Regions from separate parts of the Streptomyces sp. NPDC016677 genome, predicted to be linked through region 1. Evidence: riboswitches for the same ligand, from Rfam matches in the RefSeq annotation. Region 1 holds a riboswitch; each other region holds the start of a gene.
The links. A riboswitch is a leader RNA that binds a small molecule or an ion and turns the genes downstream of it on or off. The one in region 1 is predicted to bind cobalamin.
Positions count from the first base shown of each region.

Region 2: another riboswitch for cobalamin. It lies ahead of ACZ3IG_RS21605 (GHMP family kinase ATP-binding protein); the one in region 1 lies ahead of ACZ3IG_RS06105 (ABC transporter substrate-binding protein).
Region 3: another riboswitch for cobalamin. It lies ahead of ACZ3IG_RS12320 (ribonucleoside-diphosphate reductase subunit alpha); the one in region 1 lies ahead of ACZ3IG_RS06105 (ABC transporter substrate-binding protein).
Region 4: another riboswitch for cobalamin. It lies ahead of ACZ3IG_RS28530 (cobalamin biosynthesis protein); the one in region 1 lies ahead of ACZ3IG_RS06105 (ABC transporter substrate-binding protein).

Region 1 is NZ_JBVHEO010000002.1:171,150-178,158, forward strand. It holds gene ACZ3IG_RS06080 (PDR/VanB family oxidoreductase) at 1-769, opposite strand, end outside; gene ACZ3IG_RS06085 (MSMEG_1061 family FMN-dependent PPOX-type flavoprotein) at 924-1,553, opposite strand; gene ACZ3IG_RS06090 (TetR/AcrR family transcriptional regulator) at 1,681-2,304, shown strand; gene ACZ3IG_RS06095 (ABC transporter ATP-binding protein) at 2,308-3,096, opposite strand; gene ACZ3IG_RS06100 (FecCD family ABC transporter permease) at 3,315-4,331, opposite strand; gene ACZ3IG_RS06105 (ABC transporter substrate-binding protein) at 4,328-5,374, opposite strand; cobalamin riboswitch at 5,429-5,631, opposite strand; gene ACZ3IG_RS06110 (ACP S-malonyltransferase) at 5,626-6,729, opposite strand; gene ACZ3IG_RS06115 (beta-ketoacyl-[acyl-carrier-protein] synthase family protein) at 6,777-7,009, opposite strand, start outside.
Region 2 is NZ_JBVHEO010000007.1:313,692-320,700, forward strand. It holds gene ACZ3IG_RS21590 (LacI family DNA-binding transcriptional regulator) at 1-428, opposite strand, end outside; gene ACZ3IG_RS21595 (glycoside hydrolase family 6 protein) at 633-1,598, shown strand; gene ACZ3IG_RS21600 (ferric reductase-like transmembrane domain-containing protein) at 2,198-3,178, opposite strand; cobalamin riboswitch at 3,386-3,616, shown strand; gene ACZ3IG_RS21605 (GHMP family kinase ATP-binding protein) at 3,729-4,712, shown strand; gene ACZ3IG_RS21610 (cysteine synthase family protein) at 4,709-5,731, shown strand; gene ACZ3IG_RS21615 (ATP-grasp domain-containing protein) at 5,728-6,969, shown strand; gene ACZ3IG_RS21620 (MFS transporter) at 6,962-7,009, shown strand, end outside.
Region 3 is NZ_JBVHEO010000003.1:558,368-565,376, forward strand. It holds gene ACZ3IG_RS12310 (bifunctional albaflavenone monooxygenase/terpene synthase) at 1-853, shown strand, start outside; gene ACZ3IG_RS12315 (ribonucleotide-diphosphate reductase subunit beta) at 964-1,920, opposite strand; gene ACZ3IG_RS12320 (ribonucleoside-diphosphate reductase subunit alpha) at 1,998-4,349, opposite strand; cobalamin riboswitch at 4,472-4,593, opposite strand; gene ACZ3IG_RS12325 (GNAT family N-acetyltransferase) at 4,644-5,144, opposite strand; gene mctP (monocarboxylate uptake permease MctP) at 5,277-6,887, opposite strand; gene ACZ3IG_RS12335 (DUF3311 domain-containing protein) at 6,884-7,009, opposite strand, start outside.
Region 4 is NZ_JBVHEO010000014.1:52,412-59,420, reverse strand. It holds gene cobN (cobaltochelatase subunit CobN) at 1-3,062, opposite strand, end outside; gene ACZ3IG_RS28535 (cobyric acid synthase) at 3,059-4,567, opposite strand; gene ACZ3IG_RS28530 (cobalamin biosynthesis protein) at 4,564-5,517, opposite strand; cobalamin riboswitch at 5,623-5,762, opposite strand; gene ACZ3IG_RS28525 (hypothetical protein) at 5,983-6,204, opposite strand; gene ACZ3IG_RS28520 (inorganic phosphate transporter) at 6,242-7,009, opposite strand, start outside.

The DNA.
Region 1 (7,009 bases):
AGCTTCCGCAGACGCCCTCCCGGCAGCCGGCGGGCACCGTCCGGCCGCTGTGCGCCAGGGCGTCGAGCATCGGCTTTCCCTCCGGCACGTGCACGGTGCCGCCCGACCGGGCGCACACCACCTCGAAGGCGGTGTCGGGGCCGAACTCCCGCCGCAGCGGCCGGAACCGCTCCGCGTGCAGGCGCCCGGCGGGGAAGACGGCCTCGGCGGCGGACAGCAGGGGCGCGGGGCCGCAGCAGTAGACCAGGGTGCCGTCGTCCAGCTCCGCGGCCAGGGCGCGCAGGTCGGGCCTGCCCTGTTCCCGGGTGGCGACCAGGCGCACCCGGTCCCCGTACTCCGCGCGCAGGTCGTCGGCGAACGGCATGGTGTCCGTCGACGGTCCCACGTACACCAGCCGGGCGGGCACTCCGGCCGCCGTCGCCGCCCGCAGCATCGGCAGGACGGGGGTGATGCCGATGCCGCCGGCCAGGAAGAGGTAGCCCGGCGCGGGCAGCAGCGGGAAGTGGTTGCGCGGCGCCGACACCTCCAGGCCGCGCCCGGCGCGCAGGAAGCGGTGGATGTACTCCGATCCGCCCCGGCTGAGCCGGTCGAGGCGCACGGCGATCCGGTAGGCGTCCCGGTCGGCGGGGTCTCCGCACAGCGAGTACTGCCGGGTCAGCCAGTTGGGCAGGGAGACGTCGATGTGGGCGCCCGGCTCCCAGGGGGCGAGCGGGCGGCCTCCGGCGCCCTTGAGGGTGAGGGAGACGACGTCCCCGGTGAGGGGTGCCATGCGGTCGACGACGACGGTCTGCCGGGGCGGTGGGGACGGGGGCTGTGGTGACAGGGGCGATGGGGCCTGGGGTGGAGGGGCTTGGGGTGGTGGGGCTTGGGGTGGTGGTGTCACGGGGTGGTCTCCTTCGGCGAGGGGCGGTGTCCGGACCGGGTCAGTACAGCTCGCGGTAGCCCTCTTCGAGGCGGTTCTCGATGATCTCCGGGTCGATGTCGAGGCCGAGCTGCGCGACGGCGACCTCGCCGGCCGAGGGCATCTCGTCGGCGAGGGCCTGGGTGGCGGGGTCCCACAGGCGGGACCGGATGAGCGCGCGGCCGCAGTGGAAGTACACCTCGTCCACCTCGACCAGGAGGGCCAGCACCGGCCGCCTGGCCTCGGTCTCCATGCGGGCCAGGACGTCGGGCTCGTCGGTGGGCCGGGCGCGGCCGTTGACGCGCAGGGTCTCGCGCATACCGGGGACGAGGAAGAGCAGGCCGATGCCGTCGTTCTCGGCGAGGTTGCGGAAGGAGTCGGCGATCCGGTTGCCGGGGCGGTCGGGGATGGCGAGCGTCCGGTCGTCGAGGACCTTCACGAAGCCGGGGTAGTCGCCCCGGGGCGAGCAGTCGGCGCGGCCCCGGGCGTCGGCCGTGGCCATGGTGAGGAAGGGCGAGTGCGCGATGAACCGGCGAAAGCAGTCGTCGAGGCGGTCGGTCTTCTTCGCCGCGGTCATGGCGTCGGGTTCGCCGAGCCGGGCCCGGACCTCGTCCGGGGGAACGCTCCGGTAAGGGGTGGCGACATGCGTCATGAAGGGTCCTTCCCAGGAGGAGGATCGGCAGCCGTCCTTGACGGCTCCGCCGCAGGTCATGCCACTATTGTGAGCAATTACTCAGGTCGTTCGCCACTCGCTTTCGCGGGCCTGGCCAGGAGGTTCCATGACATCCGGCAAACGCGCCATCGCCCCACGTAAACAGCCCCGTCAGGTCCGCGCCGAGCTGACCCGGCAGCGCATCCTGGACGCGGCTGCTCACATTTTCGAGGAGTACGGCTACGCGGCGGGCACCACCAACCGGATCGCCGAACGGGCGCGGGTCTCGATCGGTTCGCTCTACCAGTACTACCCGAACAAGGACGCGATCCTGGTGGAGTTGGTGACCCGGCACCTGGAAGCCGGGGCGGCCAGTGTCGCCCGCTACCTGGCCGAGGGGCTGCCCGCATCGCTGGAGGACACCCTCCGGGTGTTCGTGCGGGCCGCCATCGAGAACCACGTCGACGATCCGCGGCTGCTGCGCATCATGGCCGAGGAGGCACCGCGGTCGCCGGAGCTGCTGGCGAAGGTGAACGACTACGAGGCAGAACGCTTCCGGCACACCCAGGAGTTGTTCGAGAACCACCCCGAGGTCCGGGTGGCCGACACCGAGGCCGCCGCCCGGCTCGCCGTGACCACGGTGGAGCTGGTGGTCCACAAGGTCTGCTCGGCTCCCGACCCGCTGGGCACCCGGCGTCTGGAGGACGAACTCGTCGCCATGCTCCACCGGTACCTCACCGGCCCGGAGTGAGCGTCAGGCCGGGGCCAGGGGCGGGGACAGCCGGCCGGTGCGGCGCAGGAAGCGGATGACCGGGCGGCCGTGGCCGCCGTCGGTTACCTCGGCGCGGACGCCGTAGACCCGTTCGATCAGGGAGGGGGTCAGGACGTCGCCCGGGGTGCCTTCGGCGACGGCCCGGCCCTCGCCGAGTACGAGGACGCGGTCGCAGTACATCGCCGCGAGGTTGAGGTCGTGCAGGGCGACGACCGTGGTGACGGGCAGGCTCACGACCAGTTCCAGCAGGTCGAGCTGGTGCTGGATGTCGAGGTGGTTGGTGGGTTCGTCCAGCAGCAGTTCGCGCGGTTCCTGCGCGAGGGCGCGGGCTATCTGGGCGCGCTGGCGTTCGCCGCCGGACAGGGTGTGCCAGGACTGGTCCGCCCGGTCGGTGAGGCCGGTGCGGTCGAGGGCGGCCGCGACGGCCCGGCCGTCCGCGGCCGATCCGGCCGCCCAGGGGCGGCGGTGCGGGATGCGGCCGAGGGCGACGACGTCGCGGACGGTCAGTTCGGTCTGGGTGTGGGCGTGCTGTTCGACGGTGGCGATTCGGCGGGCCGCGGTCCGGCGGCCGACGCCGGTCAGGGGCCTGCCGTCGAGGGTGACGACGCCTGCGGCGGGCTGGAGCACGCCCGCGAGCAGTCTGAGCAGAGTGGACTTTCCCGACCCGTTGGGGCCGAGCAGGCCGACCGTCTCGCCCGGGCGGGGGGCGAGGGTGACGCCGTCCACGACGAGCCGGCCGCCCGCGCGCCTGCCCACACGGTCGGCCCGCAGTCCTCCGGCTCCGGGAGCGGCCGTCCCGGAGCCGGCCGGCTCGCGAGTCGTCTCGGGACCGGCCGTCTCATGTGCCGTCCCGAAGCCGGCCGTCTCGCCGGCCGTTTCGGGACCGGCCGTTTCGGCACCGGCCGCTTCGGAACCAGCCGCTTCGGCACCGGCCGCTTCGAGGCCGATCGTCTCGCCGGCCGTCTCGGGGCCGACGGTCTCGGGCTCGTTCACGCCCGCCTCCGGCCCCGGTAGAGGACTGCCACGAAGGCGGGCACGCCGATGAGGGACGTCACCACTCCCACCGGGATCTCCTGCGGGTCGAGGACGGTACGGGCCAGGGTGTCCACCCACACCAGGAACACGGCCCCGGTCAGCACGGTGACCGGCAGCAGCCGGGCGTGGGCGGCGCCGGTCAGCACGCGGGTGGCGTGCGGCAGGACCAGCCCGACGAAGCCGATCGCCCCGGCGCAGCTGACCAGGGCGGCGGTGAGCAGGGCGGTGGCGCAGAGCAGGACGAGGCGGGTACGGGCCACGCGCACACCGAGGCTCGCGGCGGCCTCCTCGCCGAAGGTGAACGCGTCCAGGGTGGCGGAGTGGACCAGGCAGACCACGAGTACGGCGGCCAGCACCCCGGCGCACAGCAGCACCTCGGTCCAGCCGGCGCCGGTGAGCGAACCCAGCAGCCAGAACATCACGCCCCGGGTGGTCTCCGCGTCCGCCGAGGTCAGCACGGTGAACGAGGTGAGCGCGGAGAACAGCTGCATGGCGGCCACCCCGGACAGCACCACCCGGTCGACGCTGCCGCCGAGGCTGTGACTGAGCAGCAGGACCAGCCCGAAGGAGAACAGCGCGCCGAGGAACGCGCCGGCGGACAGCGACACCGCTCCCCCGCCCACGCCGAGCACGATCACGGCGACCGCCCCGGTCGAGGCCCCGGAGGAGACCCCCAGCACGAACGGGTCGGCCAGCGGATTGCGCAGCAGGGACTGCATGACCGCCCCGCACAGCGCGAGGCCGGCGCCGCACACCGCGGCCAGCGTCGTGCGCGGCATGCGCAGGTCCCACACGATGCCGTCGCGCAGCGGCGCGAGGTCGGTCCGGCCCAGCCCGAGGTGGGCGGCGACCGAGGCCCACACATCGGCGGTGGAGATGTCGGCCGGCCCGATGGTCACCGCGACGGCGACCGACACCGCCAGCGCGGCCAGTCCGGCCACGGTGAGCAAGGGGGTCCGTATGCCGGTCACTTGGCGAACCCGAGGTCCCGCAGGCCGGCCGCCACCTTCTCGATGCCCTCCACCGTGCGGATGGACGGGTTCATCGCCTGTCCGCTGAGCAGGACGTACCGCTTCTTCCGCACGGCTGTGAGATTGCGGGTGGCCGGGTTGGTCTCCAGGAACTCGATCTTGGCCTTGGCGGTCTCGGCGGTCTGGGACTCGCGGGTCAGGTCGCCGAGGACGATGACGTCGGGGTCGCGGTCGGCCACGGTCTCCCAGTTGATCTGGGGCCACTCGTCGTGGGTGTCGGAGAAGACGTTCCGCGCGCCGAGGGCGCGGGTGATGGCGCCGGGGGCGCCGCAGCATCCGGCGAGGTAGGGCGACTGGGAGTTGGCGAACCAGTACATGAGGGAGACGTCGGAGACCTGGAGGCCGTCGGTGGCCTCGCGGACCCGCGTCCTGAGCTGCCGCACCAGTCGGTCACCGCGCTCGTCCACACGGAAGGCGTGCGCCAGGTCGCGTATCTCGCCGTACACCGTGTCGAGGGTGAGCGGCGTACCGCGGGAGCCGTCGCCGCCGCTGTCGTTGTCCTTGCCCGCCTCGCAGTCGGACGGGGAGACATAGGTGGGCACGCCCAGTTTCTCGAACTGTTCACGGGTGGCGACACCGCCCGTGCCGAGTGTGGAGACGAACGAGGCGGTGACGAAGTCGGGTCCGGCGTCCAGGACCTTCTCGAAGGAGGGGGCGTTGTCGGCGAGCCGGGGCACCCGGGCGTTCGCCTTCTCCAGGCCCTTCATCACGGGGTCGGTCCAGGTCGCGGTGGCGACCAGGCGGTCCGCGAGCCCGAGGGAGAGGAGGATCTCGGTGCTGCCCTGGTTGAGGGAGACGGCGTGCCGCGGCGCCGACTCCAGGGTGACGCGGTGTCCGCAGTTCTCGATGGTGACCGGCCGGCCGGCGGACGGGGAGCCGTCCGTGGCCGTGTCCTCGCCGTCGGAGGTGCCGCAGGCGGTGAGCAGCAGGACGGAGGTGAGCAGCAAGGCCGCGGAACGGGGGACGGAACGGAACACGGGCATGCCTCGGGTGTCGGGGCTCTGGACGCGGAGCCTGGCCTACGGTCGCCCTCCGCACGGGGTGCGGAGGTGCCAGCAGGTCTTCGGACTCGGGTTCGTCCGGACGAGGCGCCTTCCCAGGACCGTTCCCGCCGTCGCGCGGTTCCCGTCCCAGTGGCGTCAGTGCCCCGCCCGTCCCCCTCACCGCTGCGCGTCAGTTCCGGATTCCCACCGGATTCCCTGACCACCGAGGTGGCGTGACTGGCCTCGGCAGACTACCAAGCACCCCGACCGGGGCGGTGCGGCGGGGCGACGGCGGTGAGACGCCGGCGTATCCGCTCGACGCCGGCGGGGGTGCGCAGCGGCGCGGCGGTGGCACAGCCGGGCAGGCCGGCCTTGACCAGGGCGCTGAGCAGGGCCCGGGGGCCGCTGTCGAGGTAGGTGGTGAAGCCTCCTTGGCGCAGGGCGCGCAGGGTGTGGTGCAGGGCCATGGGTTCGGTGAGGTGGGCGGCGGCCACGGTGCGCAGTTGGGCGGGGGTCCGCGCCCAGTGGCCGGCGGTGGTGTGCACGGCGAGGGCGGGGCGGGCGATCGGCTGGGCCCGCAGCAGACGGCGGAAGGAGCGGTGGACCTCCCCGAGCAGCGGATGGTGGAAGGCGGTGCGGCTGGTCAGCCGGGTCACCCGGTGCCCGTCGTCCAGCAGCGCCCGCTGGAGGCGGGCGAGCTGGCCGTCGGGACCGGCGAGGACCGTCTGGGCGGGCGCGTTGCGGGCGGCGATCCGTACCCGCTCCGTACCGCAGGTACGGATCAGGTCCGCCGCCCGGTCGGCGCCGGCGTCGGTGGCCACCATGCCGGCCGCCGGCAGTCCGGCGGTCCTCAGCAGCCGGTCCCGTACGCACAGCAGTTGGACGCCCTGGCGCACGGTGACGGCCCCGGCGACGGTGAGAGCCGCCAGGTCCCCGACGCTGTGGCCGAGGACCGCGTCGATCCAGGGGCCGGCGAGGTCGAGCAGGACGGTGGCGGCGGCGACCACCGCGGCGTAGGTGGCCAGGTCGAAGCCGAGCGGGTCCGCGCTCAGGAGTTCCTCGGGGCCCGGGGCGTCCGCCTCGGTGAGGAGCCGGCCGACCGGCACGGCGGCGGGGCCGCGGTCCGGCGCGTGCGCGTCCACGGTCGCCAGCACCTCGGCGACCGCGGGCACTTCGCGCAGGTGCCGCAGGGCGCCTGGGAGGTAGGCGCCCTGCCCGGGACACATCAGGACGGTGCGCGGCCGGTCCCCCGCCCGCGCCGGGGGGCCGTCGGCGCTCGCGGAGCGGGGATCGACGGGACTGGCGTCGACAGGGCCGGCATCGACGGGACGGGGGTCCACGGAACGGGGGCTCATGGCGCGGGGGTTGACGGGACGGTGGTCCGTGAGGCGTCGGTGGTGGCTCACGGGACGGTGGTGAAGGCCAGCGCGACGTTGTGCCCGCCGAAACCCATGCTCGTACTGACCGCCGCCAGCGGTCCGGCGGGCAGCGGTTCGGGACGGCGGCCGACCACGTTCAGACCGATCGCCGGGTCCACGCGTTCGAGGCTGCGGGTGGGCGGCGCCGTTCTGTCCCGCAGGGCGAGGACGGTGGTGACGGCCTCGATGGCTCCGGCGGCGCCCAGGGTGTGCCCGA
Region 2 (7,009 bases), on a different contig from region 1:
ATCAGTGGATCGTCCTCGCGCAGCGCCATCAGCATCACACCGTCCGCGCCACCGGCCCGCAGGAGTTCCCCGACCCGCTTGCGGCCCCGGTCGGAAGCGGCCAGGCACAACATCAGATGCAGGTCCGCCTCGTCCAGGGCGGCCGACGCCCCCACGATCACCCGGGCGAAGAACGGATCGGCGAAGATCGACGGGTCCTCCCCCGAGACGACCAGGGCGGCCGCTCCCGTCTGACGAGTGGCCAGCGCGCGGGCGGTCGGATTGGGTACGTAACCGAGTTGCCGCACGGCCCGTTCGACAGCCTCGCGCTTGGTGCGGCTGACGTGCGGGGCGTTGTTGAGGGCACGGGAGGCCACGGAGCGGGAAACACCGGCGCATTCGGCCACCTCGTCGAGCGTCGGACGCCGACGCGGCGCTGCTTCTGCCATGACCCGTGAGTCTTTCACAGGCGCGGAGCGCGCAGGACCGCGAGAGATGGGACCGCTTCCAGCTCAGTGGCCTCACAGGGCCCGCGAGCCCTGTGAACGTCCCATGCCGCGGGGACCGTTGACAGCTTGCGCACCCGCCCCGACGATTGGGACCGCTTCCAGTGGGAGCGCTCCCAAAGCGTCCTCCGAAACCGAGGTACTGTCTTGAGCCGCAGACTCCGCACCCTGATGGCAGCGCTCTGTGCTCTGCCTCTGGCGTTCGCCGCCGCACCCTCCGCCCACGCGGCGGACCCCACCACCATGACCAACGGGTTCTACGTGGACCCCGACTCGAGCGCGAGGCGGTGGGCGGCCGCCAACCCCGGCGACGGCCGGGCCGCCGCGATCAACGCCTCCATCGCCAACACACCGATGGCCCGCTGGTTCGGCTCCTGGAGCGGCACCATAGGCACCGCGACAGGTGCCTACGCCGGAGCGGCGGACTCCAGGGACAAGCTGCCCATCCTCGTCGCCTACAACATCTACCACCGTGACTACTGCGGCGGGCACTCCGCCGGCGGAGCCGCCTCGCCGTCCGCCTACGCCAACTGGATCGCTCAGTTCGCCGGAGGCATCGCGGCCCACCCGGCCGTCGTCATCCTCGAACCCGACTCCCTCGGGGACTACGGCTGCATGACCCAGGCCCAGATCGACGAACGCGAGGCCATGCTCACCGGTGCCCTCGCCGAGTTCAACCGCCAGGCCCCCAACACCTGGGTCTACATGGACGCCGGCAACCCGCGCTGGGCCGACGCGGCGACCATGGCCCGACGCCTCCACGAAGCCGGCCTCCGACAGGCCCACGGCTTCTCGCTCAACGTCTCCAACTACGTCACCACCGCCGAGAACACCGCCTACGGCAACGCCGTCAACAACGAACTGGCCGCCCGCTACGGCTACACCAAGCCGTTCGTCGTGGACACCAGCCGCAACGGCAACGGCTCCAACGGCCAGTGGTGCAACCCCTCCGGCCGCCGCATCGGCACGCCCACCCAGACGGGCGGAGGCGCCGAGATGCTCCTGTGGATCAAGACCCCGGGCGAGTCCGACGGCAACTGCGGTGTCGGGACCGGCTCCACGGCCGGCCAGTTCCTCCCCGAGGTCGCCTACAAGATGATCTACGGCTACTGATCCAGCACTCCCACCACCCGGGAGGCGACCGGCGGCCCGCCGGGGCGGCGGGCACTCCCCCGGCCATCTCAGCTGAACGCGGGCGCGGCCGACTCCGGCCACGGCCCAGTCCCGCAGTCGGCGCCAGGCCGTCACCCCGGGCCGGGCCACCGCTTCTCTCGGCACGTCGCGCCAGGCCACGCCCTGCGCCGCAGGACGTGAACGATGCCGGCCAGTGCGACCCGGTCCCGCGCCAGGAGCTGCCCGGGAGGGCGGTGCCGCCGTGCGCGCACCCGCTGCTGCGGGTGCGCGCACGCGACCCGGTCGCGCCGCCGAGTCGTCCGCCGCCTCCGCCCGAGCCTCCCAGGCGATCACCGCCCCACGCCGGGCGAAGCGCTCCGCCTTCGGGAAGGTCACGCTGCCCCGTACCGCTGCGCGACCAGCCGCCGGCGCCGGCTTCACCGCCCGCCGTGTACGACTCCCGCTCCCACGGCCGTCGGCGTCTTCGCGGACGCCGAGGCAGTCGGGGACGCGTACCGGTGCCGCGGCACGGCACGGGCCGTTCGCTGTTCCGGTCAGGGTGTCATGCGCCGTCCGTCCGGCCCGCCCGGTGTCGGCAGTCAGTCCGTCTCCTGGGTGTGGGGGGCCGTCGCGGGCGGATCGGTCGGACGGTCCCGTCCGCCGTCGCGGCCGGACACCACCACGACGACCAGTCCGACGACGACGGCCCCGACCGCGACCCGTCCCGCCACCCGCACCCACCAGCCCGGCCGGGCCGCGCCCCCGCCGGGTGCACCCAGCCGTTCGGCCCGCCGGGCGGGCCGCAGCAGGCGGAGCAACAGCAGTACCGCGACCGGGATTTGCAGCAGCCACAGGACGGTGCGGGGCCACTCCCCGTACCAGACGTTGGTTCCGTACAGCAGGGTGTGCCACACGCTCAGCACGTAGACGACGATCACGAACCGGTGCAGCCGTCGCCAGGTGTTCGCTCCGATGCGGTGCCGGACGTAGAACAGCAGCCCGAGCGGGATCGCCAGGTACAGGGCCCCCTGGCCGATCGGGATGGCGGTCCGGCCGGTTCCGGAGTCGTACCAGCCGGGTACGAAGGTGTCCGCGAAGGCCACCCACAGCCGCTCCGCCCAGTCCACCTTCGTCTCGTAGCGCACGAGTTCCGCCGCGAACATCAGCGCGTGTGCGAACATCAGCGCCGTCGTCGTCAGGCTCGTGGTGCGGTGCCAGCGCTCCAGTACCTGCCGGGAGACCGGCAACCGGGTGGGCCGTGGTCCCGACAGCAGCAGGCCGAGCATGACCGTGCCCCAGGCCCACAGCAGTCCCGACCAGCCGAAAGCCTGGCTGAGCAAGTACATCCAGTAGGTGCCGGCGTCGTCCATGAACGGCATGACCGCGACCGTGTCCGAAGCACCCGATTCCATACGCGTCCACAGGAGCGCGAACACGAGCGCCGTGACCACCACCGCCGCGGCGGCGTCGGGCAGGGCGGACCGCAGATCGGCGCGGAGCACGACGCGGTCGCCGGGGGGCCGTCGCCGTCCGCGCGGGGCTGCCGCCCCGTCCTCGTCCGGCCTCACGTCTGACGTCATCAGGGGCCTCCCGGGCACCGGCCACCGCGGCAGCGGTGTGCATGTGTCGTGAGACAACGAGTCTGGCTGATGAGACAGCGATCCCCAGAGGCGTTATCCGGCCAGAGCCGCCCCCGACAACTGCGCAGGGATACGCCGGGTTCCGCCTTCCCTCCACATTCAAGACAACCGCAGAACTCCCACTGTCCCAGAAGTACGGGCGCCCTTACGCTGATGCACGCAGTCGGTTCGCGCCTCCCGTCCGCCCGGACGCCCGGTGGCGCGACGCAAGAGGGAACCCGGTGCGAATCCGGGGCTGTCCCGCAGCGGTGAGCGGGAACGAAAGCCGTCGATGTCACTGGGCCGGCGTCATGGCCGGGGAAGAGACGGCCGGTAGGTGTCCGCCCTGTCGGCGGACGTGCCCGCGAGTCCGAAGACCTGCCACTGCGCCCGCTTCCCGAGCGGGCTGTGCACGTGACCTCGTGGACCGGGTCGGCGGTACGGTCGGTCGTGCGTGTGGCCCCGTCTCCTTCCCTGTCGGTGTGCAAGACCCGGTACGGAGGAGGACGGTGTGCGGGAGCCAGCCGATCCATGTCGGCCGTACCGGTCCTTCGTCGACGTGCCGGCCGACGGACCGGGACCGACGGTACTCGGACCCGTCGCGGGCGTCCTCCAGGAACCGGGCCTGTCCGGCGGCACGGTCTCCGGTGTCTGCCACGGCACCCTGGGCGAGCTGTACCAGGGCCCGCTGCGAGCGGGCACCGATCCCGAGATCGCGGTGGTGTCCTTTCCCGTGGACCGCCACTCCTGGGTGTACTTCACACCGAGGACGACGGCCGGCTCACCGGGTCCGCCGGCACTGGGTGAGAAGTCGGCGACAGCGGCGCGCCTCTTCCTGGAGCACTACGGTCTCACCTTGCCGCCCGGCGACTGGCGCACCCATTCCGAACTGCCGGTGGGCGTGGGAATGGCCAGTTCCACGGCGGACATCGTGGCGACGCTGCGCTGCCTGTTCCGCGTCTTCTCCCTGCCGTACGACAAGGACGTGGTCCTCGGCGTCCTGGCGGACATCGAGCGCGCCGACAGCGTCTTCCTCGACGAGTTCGCCCTGTACCTCAGCGGCCGGCACCGGGTGGTGCGGCGACTGGGCCCGGACCTCGGCTTCCACACCGCCTACGTCATGGAACCCGGCACGGTGGACACCGCCGCCGTCACTCCCCTGCTGCTGGACCACTACCGGCGCCGCGGCGAGGAATACCAGCGGTGTCTGACCGATCTGCTGAAGGGTTTCGGCTCGGGTGACCCGGCCGCCGTCGCCCGTGCCGCGACGACCAGCGCCGCGCTGTCCCAGGAGGTGCTGCCCAAGACGACCTTCAGCAGCCTGCGAGCCCACCGTGAGCGGTTCGGCGCCGACGGCGTCTTCGTCGCCCACACCGGCTGCCTGGCCGGCTATCTCTTCGCCGCACGCCCACGAGCCGAGGTCAAGTCCGAACTCTCCGCGTTCTTCCACTCGCTCGGCCACCAGTGCACCTTCGCCCAAGGAGGCTACGGGTGATCCACCCCCACATCGCCGACGCTCTGAAAGTCCCGGACCTGGTCCGGCTCACCGACGGCCTGGTCCTGCTGCGGTTCGAGTCGATGAAGATCTACTCGGCTCTGGCCGCCGTCCGTCATCTGCTGGAGCGGGGCACGGTCCGTCCGGGCCAGACCCTGATCGACAGCTCCAGTGGCATCTACGCCTACGCCCTCGCCCTGGCGTGTCACCGGTACGGCATGCGGTGTCACATCGTCGCGTCCACCACCGTCGACACCACCACCCTGGCCCAGTTGGAGATCCTCGGCGCCACGGTGGAACGGGTGAGACCGTCGCGCGACCTCGCACTCGACCAGGAACTGAGGGTGCGACGGGTGCGGGAGATACTCGCCGAGCGTCCCGGGCACCACTGGATGCGCCAGTACCACGACGACGTCCACTACCTCGGCTACCAGGAGGTCGCCGACCGGATCGCGGCGGAGTTCCCGGCCGTACCGCTGACCGTCGTCGGCGGGGTGGGGTCCGGAGCCTCGACCGGCGGCGTCGTGGAACGGCTGCGTGTCGCGGACCCCTCGGTGCGTCTGGTCGGCGTCCAGCCCTTCGGCAGCGTCACCTTCGGCAGCCAGGACCATCACGATCCCGAGGCGATCATCGCCGGCATCGGCTCGTCGATCGTCTTCGACAACGTCCGCCACCATCTCTACGACACCGTGCACTGGCTGGACTTCACCCACGCCATGGCCGGCGCCGTCGCCCTGCTGCGCGAACACGCGGTGTTCGCCGGGCTGTCCACCGGTGCCGGCTATCTGACGGCGACGTACGAGGCCCGCCGCCACCCCGACCGACTGCACCTGGTGATAGGGGCCGACACCGGACACCGCTACGTGGAGCGCGTGTTCGCCCGGCACGCCGAGGCCCTCGATCCGGCCGCGTTGAAGCCCGTCGAGGTCCGCGGCCCGGAGCAGATGACCATGCCCTGGTCGAGGATGACGTGGCGGCGCGCGGCCTGCCCGGCGGGCCGGCAGGAGAGTGCCGTATGACCGTGGCCTGCCTGGAGTCGCTGACCTTCGGCCTCGGTCATCTGGTCCGCGCCGCCGGCCGGCTCGGCGAGCGCCTGCTGCTGCTGACCCGGGACCCCGCCTACTACGCCTACGAACTGGGCCGGCTGCCCGCCGGCGCCCTCGACGTCGTCGTGACCGACACCTTCGACATGGAGCGGTCCGCCGATCTGCTCCGGCGCGTCCCGGCGCTGCGCGGTCTGATCAGTTCCACCGACACCTGGACCCTCACCGGCGCCGCCCTCGCCGAACGACTCGGCCTGCCCGGTCTCGACCCGGCCGTCCTGCGACTGACCCGGGACAAGGCCGCCGTACGCAACAGGCTGCACGACGCGGGCCTCACCCGCGGCAGGGCCGTCGAGAACGCCGGCCCGGACCGCGAGGCACGCGGGCTGCTGCTCAAGGAGGCGGGGCTGCCGCTCGTGCTCAAGGACACCGCGGGCACCGGGAGCCAGAACGTGTGGCTGGTCCGGGACGAGGGAGAACTCGACGCGGCGCTGGCGGAGGCGTCCGGCCGGGACCTGAAGGGGCGGTTGTTCGCCGAGCCCTGTTTCAGCGGCCCGGTGTACAGCGCCGAGACGCTCACCTGGGCCGGCCGCACCAGACTGCTCGGTGTCTCCAGTCGCCTCATGTCGCCGGAGCCGCGCTTCCGGGAGGAGATCACCGCCTTCCCCGTGGCCTTCCCGGACCCGCAGCGGATTTCGCTGGGGCGTTGGCTCGGCCGGGTGCTCGCCGCCATCGGTTACACCGACCGGTTCGCTCACGTGGAGTTCGTCCTGACCGCCGACGGCCCGGAGGTGGTGGAGGTCAATCCCCGGATCGGGGGCGCGCTGGTCGGAGAGGGCCTGTGCCGGGCGCTCGGTGTCAACGTGTACGAGGCGATGATCGAGGCCGCGCTCGGCCGTCGCCCCGGTCTCATGGAGGCGGACGTTCCCGGTGGTCCGGCCGTCGCCTTCGTTCTGGGCTATCCGGCCGCGCCCGGCGTGTTCACCGGGGTCGCCGGGCTCGACCGGCTCACCGGCATGCCGGGAACGCCCGCCTGGTACCCGGTCAAGCGGGCCGGTGACCTCATCGAGCACCTGGACGACAGCCGTGGTTACGCGGGCATCGTGTACGCCGAGGCGGAGACCGCCGAACTCGCCACCCACCGCGCGGTGGCCGCTGCCAACGCCCTGCGGGTACTCACCGACCCGGCCGGCCGGGAGGCGCCCGGTGGGTGAGCGCGCCCCCCGGGGACCGGGGCTGCGGGCCTCGCTGTTC
Region 3 (7,009 bases), on a different contig from region 1:
CCGTGCCGAACGGATATGCACCGACCTCGCCACCCTCTTCAGCGGCATGTACCAGCGTATGGTCGTCCCCCTCGGGCCGCTTTACCGGATACCCGTGCCGAGCAACCGTGAATTCAACCGGGCGTTGGCCGATCTGCATCTGCTGGTGGACGAGATCGTCGCCGACCGCCGGGCCGGTGGTCAGAAACCGGACGATTTGCTGACGGCTTTGCTGGACGCGACGGACGAGAATGGCGAGCCCATCGGGGAACAGGAGATCCACGACCAGGTCATCGCGATCCTGACCCCCGGCAGCGAAACCGTCGGCTCCGTGCTCATGTCGCTGCTCCTGGTGCTCACCGACCATCCGGAGCTGGGCGACAGGATCCGCGAGGAGGTGGAGGGCGTCGTCGGTGACCGCCCGGTCGCCTTCGAGGACGTCCGGCAGCTGACGCACACCGCCAACGTGGTCCTGGAGACCATGCGGCTGTATCCCGCCGTGTGGATCCTGACCCGCCGCACGGTGGCCGAGACCGAGCTGGGCGGATACCGCATCCCGGCCGGGGCGGACGTCATCTACAGCCCCTACGCGGTCCAGCGCGACCGGCGCTCCTTCGAGCGGCACGCGGAGTTCGACCCCGACCGGTGGCTTCCCGGGCGGGCCGGGGAGGTGCCCAAGTACGCGATGGCCCCGTTCAGCGTGGGCAACCGCAAGTGCCCCAGCGATCACTTCTCCATGGCCGAGCTGACGCTGGTCACCGCCGTGATCGCCGCCGCCTTCCGGTTCGAGCACGCGCCGGGGTCGGACACCCGGCCCCGGATCGGCATCACGCTGCGGCCGCGCCGGCTGCGGCTGCGGGCGCTGCCCCGCTGACGGACGCGGCGCGCACGTCCAGGCGGCCCGAGGCTCCCTGGACGTGCGCAGGCGGGTGTGCGGGGCGGTGCTCCGTACCGGGGTGAACCGGTGGCGGTGGGCCGGAGGGCTCAGAAGTCCTCGTCCAGGTCGACGGAACCCTCCACCGCCACCTGGTACGCCGACGGGCGCCGCTCGAAGAAGTTGGTCAGCTCCTGGACCCCCTGCAGCTCCATGAAGGAGAAGGGGTTCTGGGAGCCGTACACCGGGGCGAAGCCGAGGCGGGCGAGCCGCTGGTCGGCGACGCACTCCAGGTACTGCCGCATGGAGTCGGTGTTCATCCCCGCCAGGCCGTCACCGCACAGGTCGCGCGCGAACCGCAGCTCGGCCTCGACGGCCTCCCGCAGCATGTCGGTGACCTGGTGGCGGAGGTCGTCGTCGAAGAGGCCGGGTTCCTCCCGGCGGACGGTGTCGACCACGTCGAAGGCGAAGGACATGTGCATGGTCTCGTCGCGGAACACCCAGTTGGTGCCGGTGGCCAGGCCGTGCAGCAGGCCCCGGCCGCGGAACCAGTAGACGTAGGCGAAGGCCCCGTAGAAGAACAGGCCCTCGATGCAGGCGGCGAAGCAGATGAGGTTGAGGAGGAAACGGCGGCGGTCGGACTTGGTCTCCAAGCGGTCGATCGACTCCACCGAGTCGATCCACTTGAAGCAGAACTCGGCCTTCTCGCGGATCGAGGGGATGTTCTCGACGGCCGCGAAGGCGGCGGCCCGGTCGTCCGGGTCGGGGAGGTAGGTGTCCAGCAGGGTCAGGTAGAACTGGACGTGCACGGCCTCCTCGAAGAGCTGGCGGGAGAGGTAGAGCCGGGCCTCGGGGGAGTTGATGTGCTGGTAGAGGGTCAGGACGAGGTTGTTCGCCACGATCGAGTCGCCGGTGGCGAAGAAGGCGACCAGGCGGCCGATCAGGTGCCGCTCGGCGGGGGTGAGCCTGGCGAGGTCGGCCACGTCCGAGTGGAGGTCGACCTCCTCCACGGTCCAGGTGTTCTTGATGGCGTCCCGGTAGCGCTCGTAGAAGCCGGGGTAGCGCATGGGGCGCAGGGTCAGCTCGAAGCCGGGGTCGAGCAGGTTCTTGGCCTGGTTCTCGGTCTGGTTCTTCGTATCGGTCTTCACTGGCAGGCCTCGCAGGACCCGGGGTTCTCCAGGGAGCAGGCGGCGGCCGCCTGTGCTGGTGCTTGTGCGGCGCGGGCGATGCGGGTCGCCGGGCGGGAGCGCAGGTAGTACGTGGTCTTCAGGCCCCGCTTCCAGGCGTAGGCGTACATCGAGGAGAGCTTGCCGATGGTCGGGGTCTGGAGGAACAGGTTCAGGGACTGGCCCTGGTCGAGGTACGGGGTGCGGGCGGCGGCCAGGTCGATCAGGGCGCGCTGCGGGAGTTCCCAGGCGGTGCGGTAGAGGCGGCGGACGTCCTCGGGGAGCCGGTCGAGGTCCTGGACCGAGCCGTTCGCCTCGCGCAGGGCCTCGCGGGTGCGGGCGTCCCAGGCGCCGAGCCGCTTGAGGTCGGCCACCAGGTAGGAGTTGACCTGGAGGAACTCGCCGGACAGCGTCTCGCGTTTGAACAGGTTGGACACCTGCGGCTCGACGCACTCGTGGACGCCCGCGATCGAGGCGATGGTGGCGGTCGGGGCGATGGCGAGGAGCAGGGCGTTGCGCAGCCCGGTGCGGGCGACGCGCTCGCGCAGGGCGGTCCAGCGGTCGGGCCAGGCCGGCTCCACGTCGTAGTGGTCGGGGTGCAGGACCCCGCGTGCGGTACGGGTCTTCTCCCAGGCGGGCAGCGGGCCGGCGCGCTCGGCGAGGTCCGCGGAGGTCTCGTACGCGGCCAGCATGATCCGCTCGGCGATACGGGTGGACAGAGTCTTGGCCTCGGGGGAGTCGAAGGGCAGGCGGAGCGTGAAGAAGACGTCCTGGAGGCCCATCACGCCGAGGCCGACGGGGCGCCAGCGGCTGTTGGAGCGGGCCGCCTGCCCGGTCGGGTAGTAGTTGATGTCGACGACTCGGTCCAGGAAGGTGACGGCGGTGCGGACGGCCGCGTCCAGGCGGTCCCAGTCCATCGCCCCGCCGGTCACGAAGGCGGCCAGGTTGAGGGAGCCCAGGTTGCACACCGCCGTCTCCCCGTCGTCCGTGACCTCCAGGATCTCCGTGCAGAGGTTGGAGGAGTGGATGACGTGGCCCGGTTCGGCGGTCTGGTTGGCGGTGCGGTTGGCGGTGTCCTTGAAGGCCATCCAGCCGTTGCCGGTCTGCGCGAGGGTGCGCATCATACGGCCGTACAGCTCGCGGGCGGGGAGCGTCCTGCGGGCCAGGCCCTTCGCCTCGGCCGCGCGGTAGGCCGCGTCGAACTCCTCGCCGTGGAGGTCGGGCAGCTCCGGGACGTCGGCGGGGGAGAAGAGGGACCAGTCCGCGTCCGCCTCGACGCGGCGCATGAACTCGTCCGGGACCCAGTGCGCCAGGTTCAGGTTGTGGGTGCGGCGGGCGTCCTCGCCGGTGTTGTCCCGCAGTTCGAGGAACTCCTCGATGTCCGCGTGCCAGGTCTCCAGGTAGACCGCCGCCGCTCCCTTGCGCCGGCCGCCCTGGTTGACGGCGGCGACCGAGGCGTCGAGCGTCTTGAGGAACGGGACGATGCCGTTCGAGTGCCCGTTGGTGCCGCGGATCAGCGAACCCCGGGCGCGGATGCGGGAGTAGGCGATGCCGATGCCGCCGGCGTGCTTGGAGAGGCGGGCGACCTGGAGGTAGCGCTCGTAGATCGAGTCCAGCTCGTCCCTGGGGGAGTCCAGGAGGTAGCAGGACGACATCTGGGGGTGCCGGGTGCCGGAGTTGAAGAGGGTGGGGGAGGAGGGGAGGTAGTCGAGGCGGCTCATCAGGCCGTAGAGCGCGGCCACGTCGGCGACGGACCCGGGGGTGTCGTCGTCGGCGAGGCCGGCGGCGACGCGGAGCAGGAAGTGCTGCGGGGTCTCGATCACCTTGCGGGTGTGCGGGTGCCGGAGCAGATAGCGGCTGTGCAGGGTGCGCAGACCGAAGTAGCCGAAGCGGTCGTCGGCGGCGGGGTCGGGCATTCCGTCCAGGCGGTCCGCGTGCCGGCGTACGAAGTCGGCCGTACGGTCGGCGACCAGGCCCTCGCGGTGGCCGGTGGCGACGGACTCGGTGAAGGTGGTCACGCCCTGGGAGGCGGCCTCGGCGCGCAGCGTGAGCGTCAGCAGCCGGGCGGCCAGCCGCGAGTACGCCGGGTCCTCGGAGATCAGGCCGGCCGCGGCCTCCGTGGCCAGTTCCCGCAGCTCCGCCTCGTCGGCCCGCGCGGACCGGCCGCGCAGCGCGGCGGCGGCGACCCGGCCGGGGTCGGCGTCGGGGAGGTCGGCGGTCAGTTCGGTCAGGGTCCGCAGCAGCGCGGCACCGGGCCTGTCCTCGGGCACCGGGGGCGTTGCCGGAGCGGGGCCGGCCGGTGATACCGGGTCGGCTGGCGCGATGGTCATGGGGAGCACTCCCTCGCTCGGCACGGGGCCTTGCGGAGGGCAGGGGGCAGCTCACGAGCGCGCGCGGCGTCGCGTCCACCGGCCCATTCCACGAGGCCCGGACGTCAGGCGCCCGGGCCGGACGGCCGGGCGCACTGTCGGCAGGTACTCGGACTGGACAGGCGTGCGGACACGCGAGTACACCGTTGCGGGACAGTTCCGGATTCGCACCGGATTCCCCTGCGGCGACAGCGAGCATGAGCATACATGTTGTGCCGCGAGAGGAAAGCGACCCCAGATGTAGTGTCTGTCGAGTCAGAGGGACAGCTCGTACGTGAGGAGCGTGATGTCGTCCGGCTCCGGGTTCCAGTCGCGGTCCGGGGTGCGGACGAAGCCGAGGCGTTCGTAGACGCGGTGGGCCGCGCGCATGGTCCTCTGCGTGGACAGGACCAGGCGTTCGCAGCCGTCGACGCCGCGGGCGCGATCGACGCAGGCGCGGACGAGGGCCTCGCCTACGCCGCGGCCGCGGGCCGCGTGGGCCACCGCGAGCATGCGTATCTCGGCCTCTCCCCCGCGGGCGAGCTCGGCCATGGGGCCGCCGGACGGCACGAGGGTGACTCCGCCGAGGACGGCGTCGTCCTTCACGGCTGCCAGTACCTCCGCGGCGGCGGCGCGTTTCGCCACGTCGCGGAGTTCTTCGAGGTAGGCGTCGGATGCGCTGAAGTCGAGGAGGCCGTCGTGGAGGTAGGCGGTGGCGGTGATCTCTCCGAGAGCGGGGTATTCGGTGGGGTGGGCTGGGCGGATACGGAAGTCCATGCGGGGAGTGTGCACGACTGCGGGCCGCCGGTGTGGGTCTTTTCGGCGGCCCGCCGGGGGTGTGTCCGGTTGCCCGCGCCCGCACGGCGGGGCCGCATGTCGATACAGCCCCGCGCTCCTCAGGGGCGCGTCTCAGTGCGCGGAGCCGGCCGTCGCCGGCGGCAGCTCCACCTCCACGCCCGGGTCGCCCGCGTCCGCCGTGTAGTCCTCCGGGCGGGTCTGGTCGATGCCGTCGGGGGCCTTGGCCGCGCGGAGGACGAAGGTCAGGACGACCGTCACCAGCGCGTTGAGCACGAACGCCGTCAGACCGATGTACCCGATCTCCCCGATGCCCGGGATCTCCTTCGACGAGCCGCCGAAGTGCGCCTGCGTCGGCGAGGAGACGCCGTACGCCGCGAGCGTGCCGTAGACCATGCCGACCGCCCAGCCGGCGAGCAGCGCCCAGCGGTGGAACCAGCGCGTGAACAGGCCGCCGACCAGCGCCGGGAAGGTCTGCAGGATCCAGATGCCGCCCAGGAGCTGGAAGTTGATCGCGACCGTCTTGTCCATGCCGAGCACGAAGACCAGCGCGCCCACCTTCACCAGCAGCGACACCAGCTTGGAGACCTTGGTCTCCTGTTCCGGCGTGGCGTCGGGCTTGATGAAGTCCTTGTAGATGTTGCGGGTGAAGAGGTTGGCCGCCGCGATCGACATGATGGCCGCCGGGACCAGCGCGCCGATGCCGATCGCCGCGAAGGCCACGCCCGCGAACCAGTCCGGGAACATGTCCTCGAAGAGCTGCGGGATGGCGAGCTGGCCGTTGCTCACCTTGATGCCGGCCGCGATCGCCATGAAGCCCAGCAGGGCCAGCAGCCCCAGCATCAGGGAGTACAGCGGCAGGATCGTGGTGTTGCGGCGGATCACCTCACGGCTGCGCGAGGACAGCGTCGCGGTGATCGAGTGCGGGTACATGAACAGCGCCAGCGCCGAGCCGAGGGCCAGGGTGGCGTACGTCCACTGGCCGGTGTCGGGCGGGGTCACGCCGCCCGCGCCCGCCGCCTCGAACTTGTCACCGGCCGCGGCGAAGATGTCGTCGAAGCCGCCCAGCTTGATCGGGATGTAGATGATGGCGACCGCGATCACGAGGTAGATCAGCGTGTCCTTTACGAACGCGATCAGCGCGGGCGCCCGCAGCCCGGACGAGTACGTGTACGCCGCGAGCACGCCGAAGGCGATCAGCAGGGGCAGGTCCTTGATGAACCAGTTGGTGTCCTCACCGCCGCCGACGCCCATCACGTCCAGCACGGCCTGGATGCCGACCAGCTGGAGGGCGATGTACGGCATGGTGGCCAGGATGCCGGTGACGGCGACCGCCAGCGACAGTCCCTTCGAGCCGAACCGGCCGCGCACGAAGTCCGAGGTCGTCACGTACCCGTGCTTGTGCGAGACCGACCACAGGCGGGGCAGGAAGGTGAAGATCAACGGGTAGACCAGGATCGTGTACGGCACCGCGAAGAAGCCGGAGGCGCCCGCCGCGTAGATCGCCGCCGGGACGGCGACGAAGGTGTACGCCGTGTAGAGGTCGCCGCCCAGCAGGAACCAGGTGATCCAGGTGCCGAACGAGCGTCCGCCCAGGCCCCATTCGTCGAGGCTGGCCTCGTTCTCGGCCCGGCGCCAGCGCGCGGCCAGGAAGCCCATCGCGGTGACCAGGACGAAGAAGAAGATGAAGACGGCGAGTGCCACGCCGTTGACGCCGTCGTTCACTTGCCCGCACCCCCCTCGGGAGCGCGCCGGGCCCGCTGGTCCCGCTGCCACAGTTTGTACGCGATCATCGTCAGCGCCGTCGAGATCAGCACCCAGGCCATCTGGTACCAGTAGAAGAACGG
Region 4 (7,009 bases), on a different contig from region 1:
CGCCCGTAGGCGTAGCCGCCCCACACCGCGTACACCTCGGCGAGGTCCGCGTCGGAGCGCCAGTTGCGGGCGTCGATCAGCGGCAGCAGACCGGCGCCGTACGCCCCCGGCTTGGAGCCGAAGACGCGTGCCGTGGCCCGCCGCCGGTCGCCGTGCTCGGCGGTGTCCTCGTCGGCGTGCGCCCGTACGTAGTTGGCGTCGGCGGGCTCGTCCAGCTCCGCCACCGCCCGTACCGCGTCGTCGATCAGCCCCACCACGTGCGGGAACGCGTCCCGGAAGAAGCCCGAGATGCGGACCGTGACGTCGATCCGCGGCCGGCCCAGCTCGGCCACCGGCACCACCTCGAAGCCGGTCACCCGCCTCGACGCGTCGTCCCAGACCGGGCGGCAGCCCAGCAGCGCCAGGATCTCCGCGATGTCGTCGCCCTGGGTGCGCATCGCGGACGTGCCCCACACGGTCAGGCCGACCGACTTCGGATACTCGCCCGTGTCCGCCAGGTACCGCTGGACCAGGGAGTCCGCCAGCGACTGCCCCACCTCCCAGCTCAGCCGGGACGGGATCGCCTTGGGGTCGACGGAGTAGAAGTTCCGTCCCGTCGGCAGGACGTTGACCAGCCCGCGGGTCGGCGAGCCGGACGGCCCCGCCGGCACGTAACCGCCCTCCAGCGCCCGCAGGATGTGCCCGATCTCGTCCGTCGTGCGGGCGAGCCGCGGCACGACCTCGACGCAGGCGAACTCCAGCACGGCGACCGCCTCGGGCAGTCCGGCGCCCAGCACCTCCCGCACCAGACCCGGCACCGCCGCCGCGTCCCAGCCCCGCGCCTCCATGCCCTCCGCGAACCGCCGGCAGAGCTGCTCCAGCAGGTCGATCGCGTCGGCGCCGGTCCTGGCCGGGCCGTCCACCAGCCCGGTCAGCTCCACCGGCACCTTCACCGCGGCGCCCGGCTCGGCCAGCAGCTCCTTCTCCACCAGCCCGAAGTGCGCGGCCAGCGCCGCCCGCAGACCGGGCAGCGCGTTGGCCTGACCGCCCCACACCTGCGAGGCGCGCAGCACCGCCAGGACGAGGTTGACGCGGGGCTCGCCCTCCGGACCGCCGCCCAGGATGTGCAGGCCGTCGCGGATCTGCACGTCCTTGATCTCGCACAGATAGCCGTCGATGTGCATGACGAACTCGTCGAACGCGTCGTCGTCCGGCTGGTCGTCCACGTGCAGGTCGTGGTGGAGTTCCGCCGCCTTGACCAGCGTCCAGATCTGCGCCCGCACGGCCGGCGCCTTCGCCGGGTCCAGGTCGGAGACGAGCGCGTACTCGTCGAGCAGCTGCTCCAGCTTGGCCAGGTCGCCGTAGGTGTCGGCGCGGGCCATCGGCGGCACCAGGTGGTCGACGACCGTGGCGTGGCCGCGCCGCTTGGCCTGGGTGCCCTCGCCGGGGTCGTTGACGATGAACGGGTAGATCAGCGGCAGGTCGCCCAGCACCGCGTCGGGCGCGCACCCGGCGCTCAGCCCGAGCCCCTTGCCCGGCAGCCACTCCATCGTGCCGTGCTTGCCCATGTGCACGATCGCGTCGGCGCCGAAGCTGTTGTCCAGCCAGCGGTAGGCGGCCAGGTAGTGGTGGGACGGCGGCATGCCGGGGTCGTGGTAGATCGCGATCGGGTTCTCCCCGAAGCCGCGCGGCGGCTGGATCATGACCACGACGTTCCCGAACTGGAGGGAGGCCAGCACGATGTCGTCGCCGTCCACGTACAGCGAGCCCGGCGGCTCGCCCCACGCCTCCAGCATCGCTTCCTTCAGCGACGGGTCGAGCGTCTCGAACCACGCCCGGTAGTCCGCCAGCGGCACCCGCGCGGGCGCCGCCGCCAACTGGTCCTCCGTCAGCCACTCCACGTCGTGACCGCCGGCCTCGATCAGCCGGTGGATCAGCTCGTCGCCGCCGGACGGGTACCCGTCGACCGCGTACCCCGCCGCCCGCAGCGCGTCCAGCACCCGCACCGCCGACGCCGGCGTGTCAAGACCCACCGCGTTGCCGACCCGCGAGTGCTTGGTCGGGTACGCGGTGAAGACCAGCGCCAGTTTCTTCTCCGCGTTCGCCTTGTGCCCCAGCGCCGCGTGCCGTACGGCGATCCCGGCGACCCGCCCGGCCCGCTCGGGGTCGGCGACGTACACCGGGACCTCGTCCGGTCCCTGCTCCTTGAAGGAGAACGGCACGGTGACCAGGCGCCCGTCGAACTCCGGGATCGCGACCTGCATCGCCGCGTCCATGGGGGAGAGGGCGGCGTCGGACGCCTCCCAGGCCGCCTTCGACGAGGTGAGGCAGAGCCCTTGCAGCACGGGCACGTTCAGGTCGGCGAGCGCGCCGATGTCCCACGCCTCCTCGTCCCCGCCGGCCGACGCCTGCGAGGCGTGCGTGCCGCCGGCCGCGAGGACGGTGGCGACCAGGGCGTCCGCCCGGCCCAGCAGCTCGTACAGCCCGGCGTCCGCGCCGCGCAGCGAACCGCAGTACACGGGGAGCGCGTTGGCGCCCTTCGCCTCGATCGCGTCGCACAGGGTGTCCACGAAGGCGGTGTTGCCGCTCAGCTCGTGGGCCCGGTAGAAGAGCACGCCGACCGTCGGGCGGCCCTCGACGTACGGGCGGTCGCCGTGGACGCCGTACTCCGGCATCTTCCGCGGCTCGTCGAAGCCCTCGCCGGTCAGCAGCACGGTGTCGGAGAGGAACCGGGCGAGCTGGGTGAGGTTGTCCGGGCCGCCCTCGACCAGGTAGCGCAGCGCCTCCGCGACCACGCCGGCCGGCACGGACGACTGGGCCATCAGCTCCGCGTCCGGCACGGACTCCCCGCCGAGCAGCACGGTCGGCAGCCCGGACGCCTTCAGCGCGGCCAGCCCGTCCTCCCAGGCCCGCTTCCCGCCGAGCAGCCGTACGACGACCAGGTCCGCGCCGTCGAGCAGCGCGGGCAGCTCCTCCTGGACGTCGACCCGGGTGGGGTTGCCGATCCGGTACGAGGCACCGGACGCGGCACGGGCCGCCAGCAGATCCGTGTCGGCGGTCGACAACAACAAGACAGTGCTCATACGGGCGCTCCCGGTGGAATGAAGGGCAGTCCTTGTGGCGCGCCGGACTCGATGAGCCGCCACAGCGCGTCCGTGTCCGCGTGCTGTTCGATCAGGTCGCCGAGCCGGTCGAGCTGCTCCTCGCGCAGCGCGGCGAACGAGGTGTCGGGGGCCGGCACGAAGCGGCGGCCCGCGGCGGCGGCCACCTCGCGCAGGAACGCCCGCCGGAACCCGTCCGACTCCAGCGAACCGTGCCAGTGCGTGCCCCAGGTCTGGCCGACCCGGCAGCCGTCCAGGAAGGGCTCACCGCCCTCCACGGAGGCGACCCCGTGGTGGATCTCGTACCCCTCGACCCGCTCGCCGAGGGCCTCGCCCACCGGCCGGGTGAGCGTCTTCTCACGGGCGAACCGCACCCGCACGGGCAGCAGACCGAGCCCGTCGACGTGCCCGGCGCGCGACTCGACGTCGTCCTCGATGTGCTCGCCGAGGAGCTGGAAGCCGCCGCAGACCCCGAGCACCGGCCGCCCCTCGGCGACCCGGCGCGCCAAGGCGTCCGCGAGCCCCCGCTCCCGCAGCCACTCCAGGGCCCGGACCGTCCCCCGCGTCCCCGGCACGACGACGAGATCCGCGTCGGCCAGCTCCTCCGGCCGGTCCACGAACCGCACGACGACACCCGGCTCGGCGGCCAGCGCGTCCACGTCCGTGAAGTTGGACATGAGGGGGACCGCGCAGACGGCGACCCGCAGCACGTCCTCGCCGACGGGGGCGGTGACCCGGGACTCCCGGACGGCGCCGCGCAGCGACACCGCCATCCCGTCCTCCTCGTCGATGCCGAGCCCGTGCCGGTACGGCAGCACGCCGTAGGCGGGCCGCCCGGTGAGCCCGCGCAGCATCTCCAGGCCCGGCTCCAGCAGCGAGACATCGCCCCGGAACTTGTTCACCAGGAACCCGGCGACCAGCGCCTGGTCCTCGGGAGCCAGCAGCGCCACCGTGCCGAAGAACGAGGCGAAGACCCCGCCGCGGTCGATGTCGCCGACGACGAGGACGGGCAGCCCGGCACCCCGGGCGATCCCCATGTTCACGATGTCGGTCCGGCGCAGGTTGATCTCGGCCGGACTGCCCGCCCCCTCACAGATCACCGCGTCATACGTGCCCCGCAGCTCGGCCAGGCACTCCAGTACGGTGCAGAGCAGTCGCTGCTGCCGCCCGCCGTGGTAGCCGCGGGCGCTCATCTCACCGACCGGCTTGCCCAGCAGCACGACCTGGCTGCTCTGTTCGCCGCCCGGCTTGAGCAGGACGGGGTTCATCAGCGCGGTCGGCTCCACGCGGCACGCCTGCGCCTGCATGGCCTGCGCCCGCCCGATCTCGGCGCCCTCCCGCGTCACGAACGAGTTGAGGGACATGTTCTGCGCCTTGAACGGCGCCACCTTCACGCCCTGCCGCACCAGCCACCGGCAGATCCCGGCGGTCACGACGCTCTTCCCGGCGTCGGAGGTGGTACCGGCGACGAGCAGACCGCCGTTCATGCCGTACGTCCTTTCCTCAGTCGCGCTCCCACGATCCGTGCGCCCGCGCACACGCCCAGCGCGAGCCAGCTCACGCGCCGGGACAGCCGTACCGCGCGGTCGATGTCGGCGACCCGCACGGCGCGTCCGCTCCGGTTGAGGACGGGCCGGTGCTCCACCCGGCCGCCGTAGGACAGCGTCCCGCCCAGCCGCACGCCGAGGGCGCCCGCGAAGGATGCCTCGACCGGGCCGGCGTTGGGGCTCGGGTGCCGGCCGGCGTCGGCCCGCCAGGCCCGTACGGCACCCCTCGGGTCGCCCCCGGCCGCCGTGGCCAGTACGGCGGTCAGCCGGGCGCCCGGCCAGCCGGCGAGGTCGTCGAGCCGGGCGGAGGCCCAGCCGTAGCGCCGGTAGCGGGGCGACTTGTGCCCGACCATCGCGTCGAGGGTGTTGACGGCACGGAAGCCGAGCAGCCCGGGGACCCCGGCCACGGCGCCCCACACCAGGGCGCCCACCACCGCGTCGGAGGTGTTCTCGGCGACGGACTCCACCACCGCCCGGGCGATCCCGTCGGCGTCCAGGGCCTGCGGGTCCCGTCCGCACAGGTGCGGCAGCCGGGCCCGGGCCCCCGCCACGTCCCCGGCCTCCAGTGCCCGCCCGATCGCGGACGCCTCCCGGGCCAGCGAGGTCCCGCCGACCACGGCCCAGGTGGCGGCGCCGGTCAGCGCGACGGAGGCGGCGGGGCAGGGGCGTACGGCACGGGCGGCCACGGCACCGAGGGCGACGGCGCCACCGGCGCACACGGCGGTGTGCAGGGCGCCCCGGCCCCGGTGGTCACGCCACAGCAGTTGTTCCACGGCACCGGCGGCACGGCCGAAGACGGCGACCGGATGCCCGCGGCGGGGGTCGCCGAGGAGCAGGTCACCGAGGAGGCCGGCGGCGGCGCCGTACGCGAAGACGCGTCCGGCACGCACGGGGATCAGCCGGTCACACGGGAGGCGGGAGAGGTACCGGGCCTGCGTTCCGGACGGCAGCCGAGCATCGCGTTATGTCCTCACTCAGGGTGTCCACGCCCTGGTTCGACGAGACCGGCGGTGAGAGTTCCTGGCTCCCGGGGAGTGCTCCCCGGTCACAGTGGCGGGACCGCGCCGGATTCGCACCGGGCTTCCTCTCCTGCCGCCGTACATGGCCCCGGAAGTCCACCACGGGCCGAGAACGCCCGTCAACTTGCCGTTGACCTGCGCGGGGGGAGTGTGCTGAGGCCCACACCGTGGACCGTTCGGGCTGGAGATGCCCTCGATCCGCCCGTCCCCGATGTCCCCGACGCCCGGAGACGGGGTGCGGACACGAAGCCGCCCTGCCGTAGGCACCCGTAGGGCACCCGGCAGGGCGGCGACAAGGGAGGCGAGGGGGAAGGGGGGAGGCTGGGAGGGGGGGCGTCAGGCCACGATCAGATAGATGCCGTACGCCACCGCCGCCGCGCACGCGGCGAAGCACACGTACGCGCCGGTGACCGCGAGGCCCGCGGAGCCGCCCCGCTCGGCGGCCCGCTCCTGGCGGGACAGGCCGGCGATGCCGAGGGTGAACAGGGTCACCAGGGCGACGGTGGCCACGAGGCCGACCCCGAAGACGGAGCCGAGGGCTGCCCAGTCGATCTTCATCGTGCTTCTCTTCTCCTGATGTCCGGACGGGACCGGCTCAGACGGGGGTGGCGGCCGAACGGGCGGCCGGGGCGTCGGGGGCCTCGGACGACTGGGCCGGGATGGTGGCCGAGAGCCCGCCGGTCACCGGAAGTCCGTCGTCCACCGGGAGCCCGTCCGTCGCCGGAGGTCCGTCGGCCGGGGTGCCCACCGGAGGCGGCGCCACGGCGGCCACCGCGGCGGTCACCACACCGGCCGGCTCCTGGGCGTCGTCCCCGCCGGTGACGTTGGTGTGGTCGACGACCTCGCGCCGCGAGATCCGCCAGATCGCGAAGCTGGCCGCGACCAGCAGCACCGCGACGAGCGCCGTGCCCCAGTCGCCCAGTCCGCAGACCCACTCGGCGAGCGCGGCGACCAGGGCCGCGGCCGGCAGCGTCAGCCCCCAGGCGACGAACATCCGCGTCGCCGTCGACCAGCGCACCACACCGCCCTTGCGGCCGAGGCCGGCGCCCATCACCGAACCGGAGACGGAGTGCGTGGTGGAGAGCGAGAAGCCCAGGTGGGAGGAGGCCAGGATGACCGTCGCCGCGCTGGTCTGGGCGGCGAAGCCCTGCTGCGGCTGGAGGTCGGTCAGGCCCTTGCCCATGGTGCGGATGATCCGCCAGCCGCCGAGGTAGGTGCCGAGCGCGATGGCGAGGCCCGCGGAGAGGATGACCCACAGGGGCGGGTCGGAGTCCGGGGTGAGGGCGCCGCCCGCCACCAGGGCGAGGGTGATGATGCCCATCGTCTTCTGCGCGTCGTTGGTGCCGTGCGCCAGCGAGACCAG